DNA from 2 places in the Mangrovibacillus sp. Mu-81 genome. Region 1 is predicted to be linked to the other one. Evidence: riboswitches for the same ligand, from Rfam matches in the RefSeq annotation. Region 1 holds a riboswitch; the other holds the start of a gene.
The links. Region 1 has a riboswitch for S-adenosylmethionine ahead of V6B33_RS10510 (Fur-regulated basic protein FbpA). Riboswitches for the same ligand answer to the same signal wherever they lie in the genome.

Region 1 (4,905 bases):
GAGTGAACAATCAACAAAGCAACTGAAAAAGATGATGAATATTGCCTGAATGTTTTTGTTAACAGGTCCCGCTATTAGGCATAACTGCTCACTTTAATTGGAATGTTCAGAGGTATATGTCATTGAAAGCATACAACTCCATTGGGAATCGAATTCTATTCATTTATCCTTCACAGTGATAATTACCTCCATTTTATATTTTTCAATTATAAGACTATACTTTTTCGAAAATGGTAAAATGCTTTTCATGGTATCGATATCAGCATTGGCCATTTTTTCGTTGATTCTATTTTTTATGTCCTCGCTGTGCTATAAGAATGAATCCTCTTCTATTATTCTATATTCTTCTTTTCGCGCATATAGTGAACTAGTAAATCTTATTTATATAGGAGTTCATTCATGGCGTATAAATCCAGAAAAGATAGCACCCTGCCACTACTAGTATTCGTGACTGTAAAATCATTGGCGAGAATGATTGCAGTTGGGGTCATTCTCGTATATCTTTCAGTCTGGCTCATTTCGGCCACGACGATTAAGTTGAAAGTGGACACGCTGTTCTATTCGACTATGTCGGATATGGTGCCGAAAGAAACCCTATTGAAACTTCTTTCTGAGGAGATCACCTATTTACGGGTGATGAATGAAGGAGAACTGCAATCGGATTTTAACTGGCTCGAAAGTGTGACGAACGTGTCGTTGTTCGATCCCCGCAGTTTGTTCGGCAGAGAGATACCTGGGATTGAGAATTACCATACTCAGATTGCCGTAGCCGGAAAGGGAACGGACATAACTAACCTGCCATTGGAGTCACCGGCACCGACAGATGAGCAGCTGAAGAACCAGGAATTTGATCAGAACCAGATTGATCAGGCTAACTCCGACGGCAGTGAGGATATTAAAGAAATTGATAAGAAATCAATATTTATTTATCATTCTCACAGCTGGGAAGCCTTTAGTCCTCTAATAAAGAACAATCAGTCCGAAGATCCAGCAAGCACGAATGAAAAAGTTAATGTCATAGCAATCGGTTCAAAGCTTCAACAAGAACTTGCTGAAAGAGGGATTGGAGCCGTCCAGGATAAAACGGATACGACAAAAGCTTTAAAAGAAAAGAATTGGACCTATAATGAATCATATAAATTATCAAGAGAGCAGGTTCAGGAAGCTCTTGCCGGGAATAATGACCTTCATTATCTCATAGATATCCATCGTGATTCTCAGCCACGGGAAATCACCACCAAAACAATCAACGGCAAGCCATATGCAAGGCTTTTCTTCATCGTTGGTAAAGAAAATAAGAATTTCGAAAAGAACCTTGCCATCGCGAAAGAGTTGAATACTGCGCTTGAGAAAAAGTTCCCGGGGATCAGCCGAGGAGTCTTTGTGAAAACGAAAGCCGAAGGAAATGGTGTTTATAATCAGGATTTGACTGAACGAGCAATGCTGCTGGAATTCGGTGGGGTGGAGAATAATTTGGTCGAACTCTATAATTCGACGGAAGCCTTTGCAGAAATATTTGCAGAATTTTATCATGAGGATGTTGTAGAGGTAAATGGATAGTAACAGTACATTAAAAGCCGCTGTTAACAGGCGGCTTTTAATTATTTCTACGTTTATTGCAAGAATTCTGCAATAATTTCGGGTACCAATAGAGTAGTCGGTTTAATCTCATTAATAGAATCCACACCTAAGTGTTTAGGTATGGAAAAAACCGGTTAAAGAAGAATAGGACAAAAACAAGGAGGAACGAATTAATGTTACACGAAAAGTATCAATCACTAGTAAAGACATTGCACGATTGCATGGAGGCGTGTAACCACTGTTATGATTCATGCCTGGGTGAAGAAGATATAAAAATGATGGCGGAATGCATTCGCTTAGACCGTGAATGTTCAGACATGTGTGGATTTTTGGAACAGGCACTGTTAAGAGGCACGCCTTTTGCATCCGAACTCGCTTCGGTATGTGCCGCCATCTGTGAATCTTGTGGAAATGAATGCAAAAAGCACGACCACGACCACTGTCAAAAATGCGCTGATGCCTGCTTCAAATGCGCGGAAGAGTGTAAAAACATCGCATAAGATCAATTTTATACAGGCCCGTTCTTTTAGTGTTTAATGTGCTGAAGAACGGGTCTTTACATTCTTCCAGTGAATGGATGATGTGCTGCTGTGAGGGTGGCATTGGCATTTGACTTCCTTATATTCATCTTCAAGTTCCTGGATAGTCAGTTCGAATAGTTGTTTATCGTGTTTCTTAAAAATATTATACGTAATCAGCTTGTTGATCAATTCCTCACGTCTTTTCTCTAATGCATGACGAATGATTTCCCCCATATTTTTCACTCCTAAGTTGAATGATAAGTCGGAGACATGGCCTGTATTTCTTGCATAAACACAAAAACCTTCCCCTAAGATAAGAAGAAGGTTGTCACAATGCAATACTTCATCTTATCTTTCAAGCATGCCGCCTGTTGGAATTAGCACAGTGTTTCACATATGTGAAATCTGTTGCTGAGGCGTCATCGGGCCATTCCCTCCACCTCTCTTGATAAGCTATTATTTACTTTTTATTGTTAGGTCCATTTTAATACATAGTATTCATAGTAGTCAAGTATGAATTAAGGTCGGATCGGTTATAAGTGCAGCCCTATTTATGCATTTTTTCCTCTATACATAATTCCTTTTTTAAATGACACAATAAATTCCCTATTTGTTTATGATTTCACAATAAAAAATGATAGTCTAGTGGTATAAACCTACTTATGGAGTGAGAAACGATGAAAAAGGTTGTTGTAGTTGGCGGTGGTATTACAGGACTGACCACGCTGTACCATCTTGATAAATTTAAAAGAACGCACGCTCTAGCTATGGAATTGACACTGGTTGAACGCGATGTGGAACTTGGCGGCAAGATTAAAACCGTTAAACAACGACCATTCATCCTTGAAACCGGTGCTGACTCTATTGTTGCACGAAATGAAGGGGTGCTGCCTTTTATAGAGGAATTACAGCTTGGGGATGAATTGGTTTATAACGAAACGGGAACCTCGTTTATATATACAAATGGAAAGCTGCACAAGATTCCAGAAGACTCTGTTTTCGGCATACCTATGAGTGTTGATTCTTTAATGGAAAGCACCCTCGTTTCTGAAGAAGGAAAAAGGAAAGCACTTTTGGATCTGGAAACACCGAATACATCATTTACTAAAGATAGTTCAGTCGGTGAGTTCCTTGAAGCATTCTTTGGCGGCGAACTTGTGAAGAACCAGATTGCTCCTGTATTGTCGGGAGTGTACTCAGGAAAATTGGAAGACTTGACGATGGCAACGACACTGCCGTACCTACTCGAATATAAGAATCGATATGGCAGCATAATCAAAGGTTTCGAAGCAAATAAAGAAAAATTCAAAAGTTCATCCAACGGGAAATTCATCTCTTTTACAAGCGGATTATCCGCACTTATTGACCGGTTGGAAGCGGTCATAGCGAAGGCTGAAATAATAAAGGGTGAAGAAGTAATAAGTGTTAAAAAAGGAGATGGAAAATACCAACTCACTTTGACAAACAGCAAATTGATTGAAGCAGATTATGTGGTGTTCGCAACAACCCATGACGTGACTCGGAAAATTTTGAATGATAGTCAATTAAATCACGACTTTGACCGTTTGAAAAATTCTTCCCTCACTAGCATTTATATCGGGTTTGAACTGAAAGATGAGATTCTTCCGGAAAATGGCACCGGTTTTATAACTTCCCACGGCAGCGATGTCGTTTGCGATGCATGTACGTGGACAAGCAGAAAATGGAAGCATACATCAGAACGGCAAGAATTATTAGTAAGATTATTTTATAAGAGTTCTAACGCTTATTATGATGAGTTAAAGGAACTAAGTGAAGAAGAATTAACAAAGGTTGCACTGGATGATATCTTCAAAAGTCTAGGAATTGCAGAACCACCTGCATCTGTAAAAATCACGAACTGGAATAACTTGATGCCCAATTACCATTTAGGACACAGTCAAGCGGTCGACTCCCTCCAGCAAAGACTGAAAGACGACTATCCTAACGTTTTGCTGGCGGGGGCATCCTATTTTGGAGTTGGCATCGGCGCCTGCATGAAGAATGGGAAAGAAACTGCTGATGCGATAACAGAAATGATTACAGGGTAAAGTCTTGTTCACTTTCCCCATTATTGAATTTGTAAATCCTTGAATAAAACTGCGCTTTTTTTATTAAAAAGCATAATTTCTTCAATAAGGAGAATCCTAAGCGCAGGAGGGATTATACATGAAACATGTAAAAGCTTTTGCCATAAAGTTTGCAGCAACATTTGTCATTTTATATTTGATTCTGGCGGGTATCGATGGTATTTCATTTGGTGATGTATTCTTGATGTCCATGGTATTGGGAGCACTTGCGTATGTCGTTGGGGACTTATTCCTGCTGCCGAGAACAACGAATACAATTGCGGCTATGGCTGATTTCGGCCTTGCATTCGTCGTCATTTATTTTATGAGTGATGGCCTGTCTGATGGGGGACCATACCTGACAAGATCAATTCTGGCTTCCCTTGGACTTATGGTGTTTGAATTATTCTTTCACAGGTATCTTGCACATAATGTGTTTCCGGATCATGGGGAAAAAGAAACAAAAGAACCGGCCAACCTACAATATCAAACAGAATCTTCAGAGGAAATCCATCCTGATTTCTCAGAAAAGATGACTGATGAGTTTCACTTGCAAAACAGAGACAAGGAATAGAATAGATCTACTTTGACTCTCGCATATTGATAATAGGCAAACTGAACATGATTAAAAAAATTGTTTGAATGTGACAGTAAAGCCTTATCATTAAACAGCGCAACTCCAAGGGCTCGGAGTTGCGCTGTTTATTTTATTCCCA
Region 2 (4,905 bases), on a different contig from region 1:
TGGTCGAGATGATTGCGAAAGAGGTCAAATCAAGAAACAAGGCTGCACTGATGGTCACCCATGATGAACGGGTCCTCCATCTCTGTGACCGGGTATTATATATAGAAGATGGACGAATAATGGAGAAGTAACAGAAGGGGCTGTCAGTAACGGCAGCCCAGGTTCACATTGTATGGAAAGCAGGTGATGGCATGTCGATAAAGAAGAGGCTGCTCTTATCGAATATCGGAATGATTGTCATTCCCCTTGTCAGTCTTCTAATCGTGGAAATCGTGGTTGGATATGTGTTCTTTTATGTATTGAATGGGAAGAATCTGCAAACTTTCCTGACTCTCCGCTTCGGTGCGCTGGTGGTCATTTTAGTCTTGACGAACGGGTTGCTGACCTATTTTATGTCAAAGAGCATCATAGAACCGATCAAGAAGTTGTCGTTCGCAGCACGAAAGATCAGTGAAGGGGATCTTGATGTTAGTGTGGCGTCTGACAAGAAGGATGAATTGGGGCAATTATCGAATACATTTGAAGAGATGCGCCTGAAGCTGAAGGAAGCAGAGACGGTTCAAAGGCAATACGAGCTGAATCGTCAGGAGCTTATCGCGAGCATTTCCCATGACTTGAAAACACCGTTAACCTCGATCAAAGGGTATGTGAGCGGGATCGAAGATGGCATCGCCGGCACTCCAGACAAGCTGAACCGATACATGGCCAAGATCAAGAAGAATGCCCATGATATGGACGGACTCATCGATGAACTGTTCCTATATTCGAAGCTGGATATGGACCAATTGCCGTTTCAATTTGAAAAGGTCCACCTTGATGCGTATTTTGATGATTTCATCGACGAACTTTCCTTTACTCTTGAAAAGGAACACGGTGAAGCGCTGCTATCCTATGAAAGGTCAGGTTCTTATCTCGTTGAAGCTGACAGGGAAAAGCTGGACCGGGTCGTCAAGAATATCACGCAAAACAGTTTAAAGTATATGAATAAAGAACAGAAAGAAATTCAGGTCATCCTCACGGAGCTTGAGTATGATGTCAAGGTGGAGATTCAGGATAATGGGAGCGGGATACCGGAAACGGAACTGCCCCGTATCTTTGACAGCTTCTACAGGACGGACATCTCGAGAAACTCCGCCACAGGAGGAAGCGGGCTTGGCCTGTCCATTGCCAAAAAAATCATAGAAGGGCACGGCGGGAGCATTTGGGCAGAAAGTAAGCCGGGTATAGGAACAAGCATTTATTTTACATTGAAAAAGGTGAAGGATCATGCAAAACATACTGATCATTGAAGATGAGAAGGATATCGCGGAACTCGAAAGGGACTATCTCGATGTGAGCGGCTTTGCTTGTGACCTGGCATCGACAGGCGGAGAGGGGCTTGCCCTTGCTAGGATCAACACATATAGCCTCATTCTGCTTGATCTGATGCTGCCGGATACGGACGGATTCCAGCTATGCAAGGAGCTCAGGGAATTTCTCGACATCCCGATCTTAATGGTCACTGCAAGAAAAGAAGACATCGACAAAATCAGGGGCTTCGACCGCGGAGCCGATGACTACATCGTCAAACCCTTCACCCCCAGTGAACTCGTCGCACGGGTAAAAGCTCATATTGCCAGATACGAACGCTTGATCAACCGTGACATGAAAAAAGTGATCGAAATCCGGAACCTCGTCATCGATCCGGACTCCCGCAGAGTATTCGTCGACTCAGAAGAAAAAATCGTGACCGCCAAAGAATTCGACCTTCTGTATTTTCTGGCCACTAACCCAAACAGAGTCTTCAGCAAAGAACATCTGTTTGAACGGATTTGGGGGTATGACTCTTTAGGGGATTTGACGACGGTTACGGTGCATATCAGGAAGATCCGGGAGAAGATTGAGGAGGAACCTTCGTCGCCTGTGTTTATTGAAACAATTTGGGGTGTGGGGTATCGGTTTAGATCCTAATTGCATCGGGGAATTAAATAATGGCAGAAAGTTATCTTGGGTAGCTTTAGGCTGTGGATTGTTTTTCAAGTTACTGGTTACTGGTTCCACCGCATACGTTTAAATATCATAGTAAACCGATAGGTAATGATATTATCTGTGTCATTAGAAAGAATTTTTTAAAAATACTAAAAATAGTATTGACGAGGCAATGAATCCTCTTTATAATCCAATTCATACTCAAATAGCAAGTAATACCAAAACCAAACATTATAACTCTTATCAAGAGCGGCGGAGGGATAGGCCCGATGAAGCCCGGCAACCTGCAGGATCAGACTGTAAAGGTGCCAATTCCTACAGATTCCATACGGATCTGGAAGATAAGGGGAGGAGCATGATTATTTAGCCCTCTTCTTAATAGAAGAGGGCTTTTCTGTATACCCTCTTCTTTTCCGCTCTCACTTCCCTCAAGTGGATCTTCATGGAATGAATCAATTCTTAAGTATAAAGTGAAAATTCGATAATAGGAGGCTGAATCATGTCAACGATTAATGTGGCAATTCTGGGTTTCGGAACGGTAGGGCAAGGAGTCTGTGAAGCAATCGATACTCATCAGGACAGATTGAAGGAAGTACTGGGTAAAGAGGTGAAGGTAAGGGCGATTCTTATAAAAGATCCCGCAAAAGAGAGGGACATTGATCCATCCATCAACGTCACAACGGATTTCCAAGACATTCTGGATATCCCGGACCTGCACGTCATCTTTGAAGCGATCGTGGGGGAGGAGCCGAGCTTTACGTATTTAACCGAAGCCATTGAGAAGGGAGTTCATATCGTCACGGCCAATAAAGCGATGTTTGCCAAATATGGTCCCGGGCTATTGGAAAAAGCGGAAAGGAACGGGGTATCGGTTGGATTTGAAGCGACGACAGCCGGGGGAATACCGGTGATCGGCAGTATCAGGCAGCTTCTGAAGGTGAATGAAATCAGACAAATTCAAGGGATTTTAAATGGGACGTCCAACTTCATCTTATCTCAAATGAGAAATAGAGGCCTTGCCTTTGATACAGCCTTAAAGATTGCTCAGGAGAAGGGCTACGCTGAAGCCGATCCGACAAATGATATCGAAGGTCATGATGCGTTCTATAAATTGCTGATTTTAAGTCAAACAGCCTTTGGCAGACAGCCCGATTGGAAGAATATTCGACGTAAGGGGATATCCCACCTGACTGCAGAGTGGATCCAGGCAGCGGAATCTTTTCGATTGCGGTTCAAGCATGCAGGTTCTCTCTTGAGGGATTCAATTGACCGTATCAAAGGTGAAGTAGAGCCCATCCTGGTTCATGACACCCATCCTTTTTACGGTGTGGAGGATGTAGAAAATGCCATATCTCTAAAGGGTAGTCTTGTAGGGAGGATTACCCTGCTTGGTCCAGGAGCTGGAAAATTGCCTACAGGCAGCGCCATGGTAGAAGATTTTCTGTCGTTGATAGAGAGGAAGTACACGGCCTCTGCCGAAAGCATAGCGAGGACCGGGGAGGTTCAGGTTGAGAGCAGCCGCCAATGGGTTCTGAGAATCCGTGAAGAGGATGATTATCAAAACTGGATTTCATCGTTCACTTTAAAGGATCATATTCAGCTTGGCGATTACTTGTACGTATTTGTTGAAGGCAGGAAACATACACTGGAATCGCTTCTTCGGACGCATGATCATATTCAAGCTGTGTCTATTCTGGATGAAATTCCTTTGGAAAATGAAGCGAAGACTGGAGCTGCAATTTCCCAGAAGTAATCTTTAATAAATATGGTCTGATAGAAAGTAGGGGTATCATTGAGTATGATTGTTCAAAAGTTTGGTGGAACCTCTGTTGGTTCAACAGATCGAATCAAACGTATGGTCTTTCATGTCATGAAGGAAAGAGAAAAAGGCCATGATGTTGTCGCAGTAGTATCAGCAATGAATAAAACGACGGATACACTCGTAAGATTGGCAGGGGAACTCTCTGCAAAGCAAAGCAAGAGAGAAATGGATATGCTCTTAAGTACCGGCGAGCAGGTGACGATCTCCCTTTTGACCATGGCCCTGCAGCATACGGGGCTGGAAGCCGTATCCCTGACAGGCAGACAGGCGGGAATCCAAACGGACGGAGTATTTGGGAATGCCAAGATTACCTCGATCGATACCGATCGGATAAAATCGGAGTTATCAAAAGGACGAATCGTCGTGGCCGCCGGTTTTCAAGGAATCACGGATAAAGGAGAAATAACTACATTAGGCAGGGGCGGTTCGGATACGACTGCAGCTGCTCTTGCCGCCGCTTTAAAAGCGGATAGGTGTGATGTTTATACGGATGTAGATGGAGTGTATACTTCGGATCCGCGAATCGTGCCCCGGGCAGCAAAAATTGACAGCCTCTCCTATGATGAGATGCTGCGTTTAGCTGCCATGGGAGCTGCTGTCCTGCATCCGAGAGCGATCAAACATGCGAAGGAACATCATGTGCCACTTGTGGTTTGTTCCAGTTCGAATGAGGGGCGGGGGACCGTCATTAGCGAAAGAACACAGAGTAATGCACCTATTGTCGGGATAGCCTACCAGAAAGACATTTCTGTTCTGACAATCTTTGACTGTCAGGGAGGAGAGTCACTGATTCTTTATGATCTCGATTCCCATCATATTGAGACAGAAATCATTAAATACAAGGAAAACCTTATCCTCATAGTAAAAGATCAGGATTTTCAAGAAGTAAAGAGAATCGTTGGACAATACAATCAAGCCTATTCTTATATAGAAGAGAGAGAAGATCTATCAAAGGTGTCCGTGATAGGACGCATCAACTCAACACATGAGGTAAAAGAGAAGGTTACCAACGTTTTTCATGACTGCCATATTGCGAAGGAGTCCATATGGGAATCCACTGCAGGATTAAGTGCGCTGGTTGACAGGTGTGATGTAGAAAAGGCTGCCAGGGTCCT

Region 2: it holds a riboswitch for S-adenosylmethionine, as region 1 does, so the genes downstream of both, V6B33_RS00445 (homoserine dehydrogenase) here and V6B33_RS10510 (Fur-regulated basic protein FbpA) in region 1, are expected to answer to the same signal.

The regions. Positions count from the first base shown of each region.
Region 1 is NZ_JBAJHU010000003.1:680,160-685,064, forward strand. Features, by position in the region: gene spoIIP (stage II sporulation protein P) at 400-1,560, shown strand; gene V6B33_RS10505 (four-helix bundle copper-binding protein) at 1,755-2,081, shown strand; gene V6B33_RS10510 (Fur-regulated basic protein FbpA) at 2,115-2,336, opposite strand; SAM riboswitch class I at 2,448-2,557, opposite strand; gene V6B33_RS10515 (protoporphyrinogen oxidase) at 2,780-4,171, shown strand; gene V6B33_RS10520 (YndM family protein) at 4,290-4,763, shown strand.
Region 2 is NZ_JBAJHU010000001.1:85,048-89,952, forward strand. Features, by position in the region: gene V6B33_RS00430 (ABC transporter ATP-binding protein) at 1-131, shown strand, start outside; gene V6B33_RS00435 (sensor histidine kinase) at 192-1,289, shown strand; gene V6B33_RS00440 (response regulator transcription factor) at 1,267-1,950, shown strand; SAM riboswitch class I at 2,206-2,316, shown strand; gene V6B33_RS00445 (homoserine dehydrogenase) at 2,468-3,721, shown strand; gene V6B33_RS00450 (aspartate kinase) at 3,767-4,905, shown strand, end outside.